3 regions of the Streptomyces sp. NPDC092296 genome follow, and region 2 is predicted to be linked to each of the others. Evidence: riboswitches for the same ligand, from Rfam matches in the RefSeq annotation. Region 2 holds a riboswitch; each other region holds the start of a gene.
What was found. Region 2 has a riboswitch for cobalamin ahead of cobI (precorrin-2 C(20)-methyltransferase). Riboswitches for the same ligand answer to the same signal wherever they lie in the genome.
Positions count from the first base shown of each region.

Region 1: it holds a riboswitch for cobalamin, as region 2 does, so the genes downstream of both, ACIQGZ_RS28115 (prenyltransferase/squalene oxidase repeat-containing protein) here and cobI (precorrin-2 C(20)-methyltransferase) in region 2, are expected to answer to the same signal.
Region 3: it holds a riboswitch for cobalamin, as region 2 does, so the genes downstream of both, metE (5-methyltetrahydropteroyltriglutamate--homocysteine S-methyltransferase) here and cobI (precorrin-2 C(20)-methyltransferase) in region 2, are expected to answer to the same signal.

Region 1 is NZ_JBIVRB010000021.1:60,060-64,707, forward strand. It holds gene ACIQGZ_RS28115 (prenyltransferase/squalene oxidase repeat-containing protein) at 1-1,993, opposite strand, end outside; cobalamin riboswitch at 2,096-2,244, opposite strand; cobalamin riboswitch at 2,332-2,409, shown strand; partial or broken gene ACIQGZ_RS28120 (hypothetical protein) at 2,538-2,879, shown strand; gene ACIQGZ_RS28125 (GntR family transcriptional regulator) at 2,899-3,612, opposite strand; gene ACIQGZ_RS28130 (amidohydrolase family protein) at 3,807-4,648, shown strand, end outside.
Region 2 is NZ_JBIVRB010000010.1:55,231-59,878, forward strand. It holds gene cbiE (precorrin-6y C5,15-methyltransferase (decarboxylating) subunit CbiE) at 1-933, opposite strand, end outside; gene cobM (precorrin-4 C(11)-methyltransferase) at 1,023-1,859, opposite strand; gene cobI (precorrin-2 C(20)-methyltransferase) at 1,856-2,593, opposite strand; cobalamin riboswitch at 2,737-2,890, opposite strand; gene ACIQGZ_RS20985 (hypothetical protein) at 3,420-3,644, shown strand; gene ACIQGZ_RS20990 (SPFH domain-containing protein) at 3,665-4,648, shown strand, end outside.
Region 3 is NZ_JBIVRB010000002.1:347,316-351,963, reverse strand. It holds gene metE (5-methyltetrahydropteroyltriglutamate--homocysteine S-methyltransferase) at 1-2,245, opposite strand, end outside; cobalamin riboswitch at 2,434-2,617, opposite strand; gene ACIQGZ_RS09165 (ribonuclease J) at 3,091-4,648, opposite strand, start outside.

The DNA.
Region 1 (4,648 bases), on a different contig from region 2:
GGCCGCCGAAGGCCCGGGGGTCGTTGCCGGTGACCTCCGCCGCCAGTGCCTCCTTGGCGAGCGAGCCGCCCTGGGCGTACGGGGTGCCGATCAGCGTCCAGGCGTCGATGTCGCGCCCGGTGCCGTCCTTGCCGTGCTGGAGGAAGTCGGTGATGCCGCTCAGGGTGGGGTCGGCGCCGCCGGTGGCCGCGAGGGCGAGGACGCCGTCGATGGTCAGCCCGAAGTCGGCGAAGCCGGTGCGGTCGCCGCCCACGCCGGATTCGTAGTAGTGGCCGTCCACCAGGTTGCCCCGGTCGATGAGGTAGGCGACGCCCTTGGTCAGGTCGGGGGTGGCCCCGGCGGGCGTGCTCGGCGTGCTGGGCGGGGTCGTGGCGGGGGTGGTGGGCGGGGTCGTGGCGGGCGTGGTGGGCGTGGTGGGCGGCGGGGTGGTCACCGGGCTGGTGGGCGGGGTGGTGGGCGGCTGCGTGCCGTACGTGAGGCTGCCCGGGTCGGTGCCGGTGACGGCGAGTACGGCTGTGGTCGAGGCGTACAGGTCCGCCTCGGCGCCCTCGGAGCCGTCCCCCGCGAAGCCGCCGCTGCCGGTCTGCCGGGCGGCCACCCAGTCGCGGGCGGCGGCGGCCTCGGCGGACCGGCCGAGGACGGCCAGCGCCTGCGCGGCTTCGGAGGTGGAGCCGGTGTCGCCGGTCGGCGCGCCCTCGTACGGCAGGTAGCCGCCGTCGGCGGACTGCCGGCCGATCAGGTACGCCGTCGCCTTGGCCGGCGCCTCGCCGGTGCCGGGGAGCTTCGCCAGCGCGAGGACGGCTTCGGCGGTCGCGGACGGGTCGGAGTCGCACCGCTCGCCCGTGGAGAGCATCGAGCCGGAGAAGCCGCCGTCGGCGCACTGCATGCCGGTGAGCCGGTCGACGGCCGAGGCCGGCGGGGTGACGCCGCCCCGGGCCAGGGCGAGCAGGGCGCGGGCCTGGGTGCCGGGTGAGAAGGCGCCGTAGAAGTCGCCGGCGGCGGTGCAGTTGCCGAGGCTGCCGACCGACTCGCACACATGGTCGGTGAGGTCCGCGAGCAGGTCGCGACCGGCGACCGAGGTCGGGTCGCCGCCCAGCACCTCGGTGAGCAGGGCCAGGTTCGCGGCGGCGGCCGGGCTGGGCACGGTCACGGTGGGGTCGGGGAAGAGGTAGTCGGTGATGTGCTCGGTCAGGAAGCCGTCGATCGCGCGGACGGTGCTGTCCGGGCCGCCGGCTGCGGCGAGCGCGAGGCCGACCCCGGCGGTGGCCGCGTAGTCCGTGCCGAAGCCGTCGAAGACGTGGTCACCGTCGGTGAGCTGCTCGGTGAGCCACCGGGCGGCGGCGTCCACGTCCGCCGTACCGCCGCCGGGGGTCACCGGCGGGGTGGTCGGCGGCGTGGTGGGTGGCGTGGTGGGCGGGGTGGTCGCGGTGCCCTGGGCGCGGACGGAGTCGGGAGTGAAGGACGGGCCGCCGGTCGTACCGCCGAGGTCGGTCGGGCCGAACACCCAGGCCTCGACCTCGCCGTCCTTCGGGTGGTCGCTCAGCGCGCCCAGCGGGGAGTACGTCCAGCTCTGCTGCCCGGCCGGGGCGATCCAGAACGACCAGTAGGCGTTGGCGGGCGGCGTCAGTACGCAGGGCTCATCGGCCGGGGTCGGGTACTGGGCGCCGCCGTCGAAGGCGTCGCTGCCGATCCGGCAGATGAAGCCGGGGCCGTCGTGCACGGTGCCGGTGGTGGTGAACCCGGCGTTGTGCAGCAGGTTCATCCCGGTGGTGGGGTGCGCGTCGCAGCCCCGGGCCACCGGGCCGCCCCAGTGGCCGAAGTCCACGGCGACGATCGCGCCGCTGGTGGGTGTGCAGCCACCGATCGGGTCGGCGTGCGCGGTACCGGCGGCCGACAGCAGACCGGTGGTCAGGGTGCCGACGACAAGCGCGGCGGCGCTGAACAGGGCGATGGCGCGCGGCTGCCTGCGGCCGCGTCTGACGGGTCGAAGCACGGTGCCCCTCGGTCCGGCCGGCGGGGAGGGCAGGCCGCGGAAGGGCGGACGGCTGCGCGGGGTATGCCGACCGGTCGTCCGTGCCGTAGTCCTCGACGGCGAGCGTGACTTGCAGTTCAGCGCAGGTAATCCGGCTCGCCCGCCTCACGGAGGGCCTACGGTTGCGGGTCAGCGCCGGACTTGGACCGGCTTCCCCTGGTCGCTGAATCGAAAATGCGTTTTATGTGACCACGCCGTCCGGTCTCCCGTCAACGGCGCCCACGGTCGCCTTTTGTCACCCCGTCAGGCCCCCTTACGCCGCGGTCGTCCGCCACCTACGCTCGCCCTGTCGCCGCGTGGGGGAACCCGGTGTGAATCCGGGGCTGACGCGCAACGGTATGGGCGGCTCCTCCCGAGCCGACCGAGCCCGATCACCCGCCCGGCGGCGCTGCATCCGCGGAAGCCTGGCCACGCGATCGGGCGGCTACCGCCTCGGCACGGGGTGGTCCGCAGCGGCCCACCGGGCCAGGGGCGCGCTGCCGCCCCTACCCAAGGAGCCCTTCCCATGAGCGTGCGCACCACCGCGCGCAGGTCCCGAGCCCTGGCCACCGCCGTACCGCTGGCCGTCGGCGCCCTCCTGCTGAGCACCGCACCGGCCGGCGCCACCTCCACCCCGGCGCAGATCGCCACCTCCACCGCCAACGGTGTCGCCTATCTGAAGTCCCTTCAGGGGCCCGACGGCGGTTACGCGGGCGGCGGGCTCTCCAACGAGTGGGCGTTCAGTGCCCTCGCCGCCGCCGGTACGGCCGCCGTGGACATCACCCCCGGCGGCGACACCGGCAAGAACGCCCGGACCGTCTACCGCAGCCTGCTCGCCACCAGCAGCTGGCCCGGCAGCGCCCCGGTCGGCCCGCCCCCGCCGTGCCCTACCGCCCGGCAGCCGGGGGCCGCTGCTCCTCGGCTGCGGCGCGGGCGGCCAGGACCTCCAGGGCCGCCGCACGGGTGTTGGCCACATGGCGTCGGGCGAGGTGCGCGGCGGTCTGCGGGTCGCCCGACCGCAGGGCCTGGAACAGCTCCTCGTGCTCACCGCACATCAGCGGTGCGTCCCCCGGCTCGGCGGTGAGCCGGAACAGCCGGTGCAGCCGTCCGTCCAGTGGCTGCATCAGGTTTTGGAGCAGCGGGTTCCCGGACAGGACGACGATCTGGCGGTGGAAGTCGGCGTTGAGGGCCGCGACATCGCGGGCCCGGCCGCGCTCGGCGGCCCGGCGGGCGCGCCCGAGCAGCTGCTCCAGCCGCCGCAGCCCGGCCGGGTCGGCGTGCCGTGCGGCCAGCTCGGCGGCGAGTGCCTCCAGGGTCTCGCGGACGTCGAAAAAGTGCGCGGTGTCCGCCACCCCGACCTGGGAGACGGTGGTGCCGCGCCGGGGCCGGGTGATGAGGAAGCCCTCGGTCTCCAGCCGCTGCATGGCCTCGCGCACCGGGATGCGGGAGACCTCGAACTCGGCGGCGAGGTTGCGTTCGACCACCCGCCGGCCGGGTTCGAGCTGCCCCTCGATGATCCGCTCGCGAAGCGCCTCGTACACCTGATCGCGCAGGGATCTGTCCCCGGCCCCGATGCTGGTGCCCCACCCGGTCTCCGCCATCTTGCGCCTTCCCGCTGCCCACCGTGGTGCCCTTCTGCGGATCATCCTAGTGCCCACCAGGGGAAAGAACCCCTTGCCTGGTATTTGGTATACCAAGTAGCTTGTGCGTGCCCTCGGGTCCCCGGTCGGCGGAACCGCCACAGTGCGTGCGTCCGCCGAGCGGCTGCCCGATCCCTCATGCGTTCGGAAAACCCATGCACAGCACCCCCGCACACCCCACCGTGTTGGCCGATGTCACCCTGCCCGACGGCCGGCGCGCGGACGTGTCCCTGCGTGACGGCCGCATCGCGGCCGTCCACGATCGCGGCACGGGCCGCAGCTCGGAGCGCAGCTCGGACCGCGGCTCGCCCACCGGCCCGCCCACCGCCCCCGACCGGGGCCGGATCGAGCTGGCGGGAGCACTGCTGCTCCCCGCCCTGGTGGACGGCCACTCCCATCTGGACAAGACCTTCCTCGGAGCGCCCTGGCAGCCCCACACCGGCGGCAGCAGCGTCCGCGAACGGGTGGCGGCCGAACTCGACGCCCGGCAGCGCCTCACCACCCCGGTCACCGAGCGCGCCCAGGCGCTGGTCCACCGCATGGTCGGCCACGGCACGGGGCACACCCGCTCCCATGTCGACATCGACCCCCACTCCCGCCTGGCCAACCTGCACGCGCTGCTGGAGGTCCGCGAACGGGTGGGCGACCTGATCTCCCTCCAGCTCGTGGCCTTCCCGCAGAGCGGAGTGGTCAGCGCACCGGGCGTCCCCGACCTGCTGGACGCGGCGCTGCGCGACGGCGCCGACCTCGTCGGGGGCCTCGATCCCCAGGGCTTCGACGGCGACGCCGACGCGCAGCTCGACATCGTCTTCGGGCTCGCGGAGCGGCACGGCGTCGGCGTCGACCTGCATCTGCACGACCCCGGCGAGGCGGGTGCCGCGCAGCTGCGCGCCATCGCGGACCGGACCGCCGCGCTCGGCCTCGGCGGGCGGGTCACGGTCAGCCATGCGTACTGCCTCGGCGAGGTCGGCGGTGCCGTGTTCGCCCGTACGGCGGC
Region 2 (4,648 bases):
GGCCCGGATGCGGGCCACCCCGTCGGCGTCCTGCTCCACCGCGACGGCGGCGGCGCCGAACCGGGCGCACTCCACCGCCACCGAGCCGCTGCCCGCGCCGACGTCCCAGACCAGCTCGCCGGTGCGCGGCCCCAGCCGGGCCAGCGCCAGCGCCCGGACCTCCGCCTTGGTGACCATCGAGTCGCGGTGCTCGAACGCCGCCTCCGGCAGCGCCCAGCCGTCCGGCGTGCCTGGTGCCCCGGCCAGCGCGCGCATCGGGCCCAGCCCGCCGCCGGGGGCCAGGCAGAGCACCAGGTTGACGGCCGGCCAGTCGCGGGCGGCGGCCTCGGCCGGGTCCAGCTCCTCGACCGCCTCACCGGGGCCGCCCAGGTCCGAGGCGACGATCAGCCGCCGCTCGATGCCGGGGGTGCGCAGCAGCGCGGCGGCGAGTTCGGCGGGCCCGGCGCCGGGTGCGGTCAGCACGGCCGTCTTGCGGTGCGCCCGGCAGACGTTGTACGCGGTGTGCGGGGCCCTGCCGTGCGCGCTGACCACCACCGCGTCGTCCCAGGGAAGCCCGAGCCGGGCGAACGCCTCCGCCACCGACGAGGTGTCGGGGCGCACCTCCAGCCGCTCCGGGCCGAACCGCTCCGCCAGCGCCCGTACGACCCCGAAGAACCCGGGGTCGCCGGAGGCCAGCACCACCGGCCGGCCGCCCCGGGCCAGCTCGGCGGCGACGGCGTCCAGCGCCGGGGCCAGCGGGCCGAGCACCACCCGGCGGGCCGCCGGCGGCAGCGGCGCGGCGGCCAGGTGGCGGCGGGCACCGGCGACCAGGGTCGCGGCCGCCAGCGTGGCGGTGTCCTCGGGCGGCAGCGGGTGGCGCCCCCGGCCGAGGACGGTGATCGCGCCGCCGCCCGGGTCGGTGCGGCGGCCGGGCGGTGCGGGTGGGCTGGTCATGCGGGGGCGGCCCTCCTCTCGGGGGAGCGGCGGGGGTGGGCGTGCGGCCTACGGGCGTGCGGGCGCGCGGGAGGTGTGGGCGCGCGGGGTCAGCTCTCCGGCTGGGCGGGGGCGGCGGCGCCCTCGGTGCGCAGGGTGCGCCGGGCCCGCCGGTCGGCCTTGCGGAAGGTGTGGAAGTGCCCCGGGTGGTACAGGTGCGAGCGGGTGCCCTCGGCGCCCAGCGCCGGGCCGACCAGGAACAGGGTGTGCTTCCACAGCTTGTGCGCCTTGACGGTGGCCTCCAGGGTGCCGACCGTGCAGTGCAGCACCAGCTCCTCCGGCCAGGTCGCCTGGTGCGCGACCACCACCGGGGTCTCCTCGGCGTAGCCGCCCTCCCGCAGCTCGGCGGCCAGCTGGCCGCTGCGCGCCGCCGACAGGAAGATCGCCATGGTGGTGCCGTGCCGGGCGAACTCCCGCACCTCCTCGCCCGGCGGCATCGGCGTCTTGCCGCCGCCGAGCCGGGTCAGGATCACCGACTGGGCCACCTCGGGCACGGTCAGCTCCCGCTGCGCGATGGCCGCCACCGCCGAGAACGACGACACGCCGGGCACGATCTCGGTCTCCAGGCCCAGCTCCCGGCAGCGCTCCAGCTGCTCCTGCACCGCGCCCCAGAGCGACGGGTCCCCGGAGTGGATGCGGGCCACCTGGAGGCCGTCGCGGGCGGCCTCCTCGTACACCGCGAGGACGTCCTCCATCGGCACCAGCGAGGAGTCCAGCACCCGGGCCCCCGGGCGGGCGTGCTCCAGCACCTCGGCCTGCACCAGGCTGGCCGCCCAGACCACCACGTCGGCCGCGCCGATCGCTCGGGCGGCCCGGAAGGTCAGCAGGTCGGCCGCCCCGGGACCGGCGCCGACGAAGGTCACCTTGCCGCTGGTCGTACCGGTCACAGCTTTCCCCCTCGGGAGTCCCGCCGGGCGGGGCAGATCAGGGTGGACAGATACGGCTGCGGGGCGCCGTCCAGCTCGGCGGCCGGGCGGATCGACTCCTCCGGCAGGCCCAGCGAGGAGCCCCACACCGCGCCCTCGGTGCGGTCGGTCTCCCGCAGCGCGGCGGCGACCTCGGCGGCGATCCGGCCGAACTTGTACGCCACCACGGTGCCCGGCCCGGCCAGCGCCTGCCGCAGTACGGCGGCGCCGGCGGTTACCGGCACCAGGGTGAGCGGCTCGACGCCCTCCGCCAGCACGGTGCCGCTGCGCGCGGCCAGGTCCTGCATGGCGGTGATGCCGGGGACGGTCTCCACCACGGTGTCCGGGACGGCCTGCCGCACCGTCTGGGCCAGATAGGTGAAGGTCGAGTACACATTGGGGTCGCCGATGGTGGCGAACGCCACGGTGCCGTCCTCGCCCGCCTCGCGCAGCAGCGCCGCGACCCGCTCCCCGGCGGCGTCCCAGGCCGCCTCGCGGCGGGCGCGGTCCTCCCGCTCGTTCAGCGCGAACACCACCCGGACGACCTTGCCCGGATCGGTGTGGTGCAGCACGGTGGCCTCGGCGCGGCCGACCTCGCCGCTGTCCATCACCGGGACGACCACGGACCGCGCCTCGCGCAGCACCCGTACGCCCTTCACCGTGACCAGCTCCGGGTCGCCGGGACCCATGCCGACGCCGACCAGGCGGCGGCTCACGCGGACGGGCCGGGGTGGCGGCCGACGGGTCGGCCGGTGACGGGTCGGCCGGTGACGGCAGGCCGCGGCGGCGCGGCATGCGGAGAGCGCATGGCGGAAGTCCTCACTCGGGGTCCTCGCCCCGGTCGACGTGACGGCGGCCAGAGTCTCCTGGCTCCCGGATCAGCGCACCCCCGGGCCTTCCAACCGCACGTTCGCGGCCGTGGCCGACTCCCGCAGCGGGGCTGGTGGAGTCGGGGGTGCTCCCCGGTGACAGTGGCGGGACCGCGCCGGATTCGCACCGGACTTCCTCGTCAATGCCGCCGTGTATGGCCCGGAAATCCCATCACGCCCCCGGCCCCCAGTCAACAAGCCCCCCTGTGGCGTACACCGCACCGCACCTGCACCGATGCCGCCGCGCCCCCGCCCCGGCCCGGCCTCCGCCCCGCTGCGGGGGCGGCCGGAGCGTAGGGAAAGGCAGGATCTCCGGTATTCCGGCTGTCCGGGCTGCGATAACCGAATAAAAGGTACATAAATCGGGGCGCCCGGCGCGCTCGAACCCCAGAGCCGCCCGCAATCACGAGCGGATTCGCCGCCGCCAATTCGGGCCGCCGGGAGTAGCGTGTACCAGTGAGGGCGTCCCGCACGCCGGCCCACCGCCGGCGGCGTCCCCGACGCGCAGACACGCCGGGCGGTGCACACGCCCCGGGAACGGGTTCGCACCATGACCGTGGGCGGCATCCCCGCACGCAGACCGATTCTCTCCCTCCCCCTCCTCCCCGCTCCGCCGGGACACGGCGGTCCCTCCGCAGTGCTGCGGCACCGCCTCACGGGGCAGAAAGACCCCATGGGCGATGCAGACGACGCAGAGCAGAGCCCGGTCGGAGCCATCGGCCGGGTGACCGTGCCGATCCCGGCGGACGGCCCGGGTGAGGTGCTGCTGCCGGTGCGCGGCGGGACGGAGGCGTACGCCGCCTGGTCCGACACGCCGATCGCCAAGCATGTACGGGTCATCGTGGTGGACTCCACCTCGGCCCGCTCCGTCGTCGTCCAGCCCTTCCCCGCTCCCTGATCTCGCGATAAGGAGCCCCTATGTTGTTCTGGCATGTTCCCGCCCCCAATGAGGCGATGCTCATCTCCGGCTCCAAGCGGCAGGCCCAGGACACCCAGTTCAGGATCGTCACCGGGCACGGCAGTTTCGTCATGCCGATCAAGCAGAAGGCCCGCATGCTGTCGCTGGCGCTGCGCGAGGCGGAGATCACCGAGGACTGCGTCACCCAGCAGGGCATCCTGCTCAACGTCCGCGCCGTCACGGTGTTCAAGGTCGGCGACGACGTGGTGTCCATCGCCAACGCCGCCCGCCGCTTCCTGTCGGAGCAGAGCCGGATGGAGGAACTGGTCGGCCGCATCTTCGCGGGCCACCTCCGCTCCATCATCGGCGGACTCACCGTCGAGCAGATCATCCGGGAACGCGACCGGGTGGCCCAGGAGGTCAAGGAGGGCAGCCACAGCGAGATGGAGAAGCTGGGCATCGTCGTCGACGCGCTCCAGATCCAGGAGATCGAGGACGCCACCGGCTACATCGAGAACCTGGCGGCCCCGCACGCCGCCGCCGTCGCCAGCCAGGCCCGGATCGCGCGGGCCAGGGCCGACCAGGAGGCCACCGAGCGCGAGCAGCAGGCCGCCGCGCTGAAGGCCGCGTACGAGCGGGACACGGCGATCAAGCGGGCCGGCTTCCTGGCCGAGACCGAGCGGTCCAACGCCCACGCCGCCCAGGCGGGCCCGCTGGCCCAGGCCAGGGCCTCCCAGGAGGTCATCGAGGAGCAGACCGCGCTCGCCGAGCGCCAGGCGTCGCTGGCCGCCCAGCGGCTGGAGGCCGAGGTCAGGCGCCCCGCCGACGCCGAGGCGTACCGGCAGCGCACCCTGGCCGAGGCCGCCCGTGACCGGGCCAAGTTCGAGGCCGACGGTGACGCCTACGCCCAGCGGACCCTCGCCCAGGCCGAGGCGGACGCCAACAACGCCCGCGCCGCCTCGCTGCGGGACGGCAACCAGGAGCTCATCGCGGCCAACCGCATC
Region 3 (4,648 bases), on a different contig from region 2:
GCCAGCCCCGGGTCTTCAGACCGCAGTCGGGGTTGACCCAGAGCCGCTCGGCGGGGATGGCGTCAAGCCCCCTGCGCAGCAGGGCGGCCGCCTCCTCGGCGCTCGGGACGCGCGGCGAGTGGATGTCGTACACCCCGGGGCCGACCTCGCGCGGGTAGCCGGCGGCGGCCAGCTCGTCCGCGACCTGCATGTGGGAGCGGGCGGCCTCCAGGGAGATCACATCGGCGTCGAGGTCGTCGATGGCCTGGAGGATGTCCCCGAACTCCGCGTAGCACATATGGGTGTGGATCTGGGTGGCCGGGCGGACGCCTGCGGTGGTGAGGCGGAATGCCTCGGTGGCCCAGTCCAGATACGCGGGCCGGTCGGCCGCGCGCAGCGGCAGCGTCTCGCGCAGCGCGGGCTCGTCCACCTGGATCACGGCGGTACCGGCCGCCTCCAGGTCGGCCACCTCGTCGCGCAGGGCGAGGGCGACCTGCCGGGCGGTCTCGCCGAGCGGCTGGTCGTCGCGGACGAAGGACCAGGCCAGCATGGTGACCGGGCCGGTGAGCATGCCCTTGACCGGGCGGTCGGTGAGCGACTGGGCGTACCGGGTCCAGCGGACCGTCATCGGCTCGGGGCGGGAGATGTCCCCGGCCAGCACCGGCGGCCGCACATAGCGGGTGCCGTACGACTGGACCCAGCCGTGCCGGGTGGCCAGGTAGCCGGTGAGCTGTTCGGCGAAGTACTGCACCATGTCGTTGCGCTCGGGCTCGCCGTGCACCAGGACGTCGAGTCCGGCCTTCTCCTGGAAGCCGATGACCTCGCGTACCTCGGCCTCGATGCGCTGCTCGTACGCCGCGCCGTCGATCCGGCCGGCCCGCAGGTCGGCGCGGGCGGTACGCAGTTCGGCGGTCTGCGGGAAGGAGCCGATGGTGGTGGTCGGCAGCAGCGGCAGCCGCAGCCGAGCCTGCTGGGCGGTGGCCCGCTGCTGGTACGGCTGGGAGCGGCGGGTGTCGGCGTCGGTGACGGCCGCGCTGCGGGCGCGGACCGCCGGGTCGCGGGTGAGCGGGGAGTCGGCGCGGGAGGCGAGGTCGGCGCGGTTGGCGGCGAGTTCGGCCGCGATGGTGTCGGTGCCCTGGGTCAGCCCCTTGGCCAGGGTGACGATCTCGGCGGTCTTCTGGCGGGCGAAGGCGAGCCAGCGCAGGATCTGCGGGTCGAGGTCGCGTTCGGCGGCGGCGTCCAGCGGGACGTGCAGCAGCGAGCAGGAGGCGGCCACGTCCACCCGGTCGGCCAGACCGAGCAGGGTCGCCAGGGTGGCGAGCGACTTCCCCAGGTCGTTGATCCAGACGTTGCGGCCGTCGACCACGCCGGCGACCAGGCGCTTACCGGGCAGTCCGCCGGCGGCGGCCAGGTCCTCCAGGTTGGCGGCGGCCGGGCCGGTGAAGTCCAGCGCCAGGCCGTCGACCGGGGCCTTGGCGAGCACGGGCAGCGCCGAACCGAGGCGGTCGAAGTACGAGGCGACCAGCAGCCTGGGCCGGTCGGTGCGGCCGCCCAGCTCGCGGTAGGCGCGGGCGGCGGCATCCAGCTCGGCCGGGGTGCGGTCCTGCACCAGCGCGGGTTCGTCCAGCTGTACCCACTCGGCGCCGGCGGCGCGCAGGTCGGCCAGGAGCTCGGCGTAGACGGGGAGCAGCCGGTCCAGCAGGGTGAGCGGCTGGAAGTCCTCCGCGACGCCGGGGGCGGGCTTGGCCAGCAGCAGATAGCTGACCGGGCCGACCAGCACCGGGCGGGCGGTGAGGCCCAGCGCCAGGGCTTCCGTCAGCTCGCCCACCTGCTTGGCCGGGTTCGCGGTGAAGACGGTGTCGGGGTCGAGTTCGGGCACCAAGTAGTGGTAATTGGTGTCAAACCACTTGGTCATCTCCAGCGGCGCCACGTCCTGGGTGCCACGGGCCATGGCGAAGTAGCCGTCCAGCGGGTCGGCGTCGACCGCCGCGCGGTGGCGGGCGGGGATCGCGCCGACGGCGACCGTGGTGTCCAGCACGTGGTCGTAGAGCGAGGAGTCACCGGTGGGCACCTCGTGGATGCCCGCGTCGGCGAGCTGCCGCCAGTTGGACCGGCGCAGGTCGGCCGCCGTCTCCCGGAGGGCGTCGGCGGTGAGCCGGCCCTTCCAGTAGCCCTCGATGGCCTTCTTGAGCTCCCGGTCGGGGCCCTGGCGGGGGTAGCCGTACACGGTGGCCCGTGCTGCCGCGGCTGCGGACTTGCTGGTCATGGACTCTCCTTCGCGAGCATGTCTCCCTACCGACCCCGGGTCGGTTCGAAGGGCGCGAAGGGTGCGAAGGAACGGCAGACCCGGCGGGCCGCGTCGCGCGGGTGCCCTGCCTGGTGTGCCCTGCCTGTGTACGCCGACCCGCCCACGAGGTCACCGGGATCTCCGCGTGCGTGGCCGCACGCGGGCAGTGGCAGGTCTTCGGACTCGCGGGCACGTCTCGTGGGGTCGAGGCTCCTACTGGCCGTCGCTTCCCAGACCCGGTGGGCCCAGTGCGTATGACGGCGGTCGTTCCCGCTCACCGCTGCGGGGCAGTCCCGGATTCCCACCGGGTTCCCTCTTGCGACGCGCCTGCCTGGCGGACAGGGCGAACCAGCTGCAACCGCCAGCCTAGGCGCTCGATCAAGCCGAGGAGGGTCGTTGTCCATAGTGCGGACGGGGGAATGAGACCTGGCCGGGCCGACCCGCGCGGGCCGGCCCGGCGAAGGGCGGCCCAGTAGGGGTTGGCCCAGTGGGGGTCAGCCGCCCGGACGGAGTCCGCACCCACCGACACCTGGGCCTCGGGGGGTGGCGGTGTCGTCGGCCGCGAGGGTGAGCCGGTGGGTCGCTCCGCCGGTGCCGAGGGCGGCGGCACCGGCGGTGGGCGCGGCGGAGCGACCGGTTGGGTCTGCGGACAGCCGTACGGGTCCGGTCAGAAGGCACGGTCGGCCCCCCGGGCGGTGGGGCGTGTCGCACCCGGACACGGTGACGGCCGCCGGGCGGACGCGTCCGGCACCGGCTGCGCCCACCCGACGGTGCGCTCAGGTTCCCGACCTCACCGAGCCGCGCGCCCCCGGCGAACCCGGGACTCAGGCGTCGATGATGACCGGGATGATCATCGGCTTGCGGCGGTGCGCCCGCCAGGCCCAGGAACTGACGGCCCGGACGATGAGCTGCTCCAGTTGGTGGGCCTCGCCGATCCCTTCCTGCGCGGCGTTGGCCAGGGCCTTCTCGATCACCGGGATGACCGGCTCGAAGGTGGTGTCGTCGTGGACGAAGCCGCGCGCCAGGAAGTCGGGAGCCTCGGCCAGCGCGCCGGTGTCGGCGTCCACGATGGCGATGACGGTGATGACACCCTCTTCCGCCAGGGTGCGGCGGTCCTTCAGCGACGCCTCGGTGGCGCCGCCGACGGTCATGCCGTCGACGTACACGTACCCGGCCGGCACCTTGCCCGTCAGGGAGGCGCGCCCGTCGACCAGGTCGACCACCACGCCGTCCTCCGCGATCAGCGCGCGGTCGGGCTCCACCCCGGTCCGGATGGCCAGGTCGGCGTTGGCCCGCAGATGGCGCCACTCGCCGTGCACCGGCATCACATGGCGGGGCCGGATGATGTTGTAGCAGTAGACCAGCTCACCGGCGCTGGCGTGCCCGGAGACGTGGACCTTGGCATTGCCCTTGTGGACCACGTGCGCGCCCCAGCGGGTGAGGCCGTTGATGACGCGGTAGATGGCGTTCTCGTTGCCCGGGATCAGCGAGCTGGCCAGCAGGACGGTGTCGCCCTTGCCGATCCGGATGATGTGGTCGCGGTTGGCCATCCGGGACAGCGCGGCCATCGGCTCGCCCTGGGAGCCGGTACAGATCAGGGTGACCTGCTTGTCGGGCAGCCCGTCCAGCTCCTTGTGGTCGACCAGCAGGTTCGGCGGGACCTTGAGGTAGCCGAGCTCCCGGGCGATGCCCATGTTGCGGACCATGGAGCGGCCGACGAAGGCGACCTTGCGGCCGTGCTGGTGGGCGGCGTCCAGCACCTGCTGGATGCGGTGCACATGGCTGGCGAAGCTGGAGACGATCACCCGGCGCGGCGCGGTGCGGAACACCTGCTCGATGGCGGGCGCGAGGTCGCGCTCGGAGATGCTGAAGCCGGGGACCTCGGCGTTGGTGGAGTCGACCAGGAAGAGGTCGACGCCCTCCTCGCCCAACCGGGCGAAGGCACGCAGGTCGGTGATCCGCTCGTCCAGCGGGAACTGGTCCATCTTGAAGTCGCCGGTGTGCAGCACCAGCCCGGCCCGGGTGCGCAGCGCAACCGCCAGGCCGTCCGGGATGGAGTGGTTGACCGCGACGAACTCGCAGTCGAAGGGGCCGAACCGGCGGCGGTCGCCCTCGCGGACCCGGACGGTGCGGGGGGTGATGCGGTGCTCCTTCAGCTTGGCCTGGAGGAAGGCCAGGGTGAGCTTGGAGCCGACCACGGGGATGTCGGAGCGCTCGCGCAGCAGGTACGGCACGCCGCCGATGTGGTCCTCGTGGCCGTGGGTGAGGACGATGGCCTCGATGTCGTCCAGCCGGTCGCGGATCGCGGTGAAGTCGGGGAGGATCACGTCCACCCCGGGCTGGTTCTCCTCGGGGAACAGCACGCCGCAGTCGACGATGAGC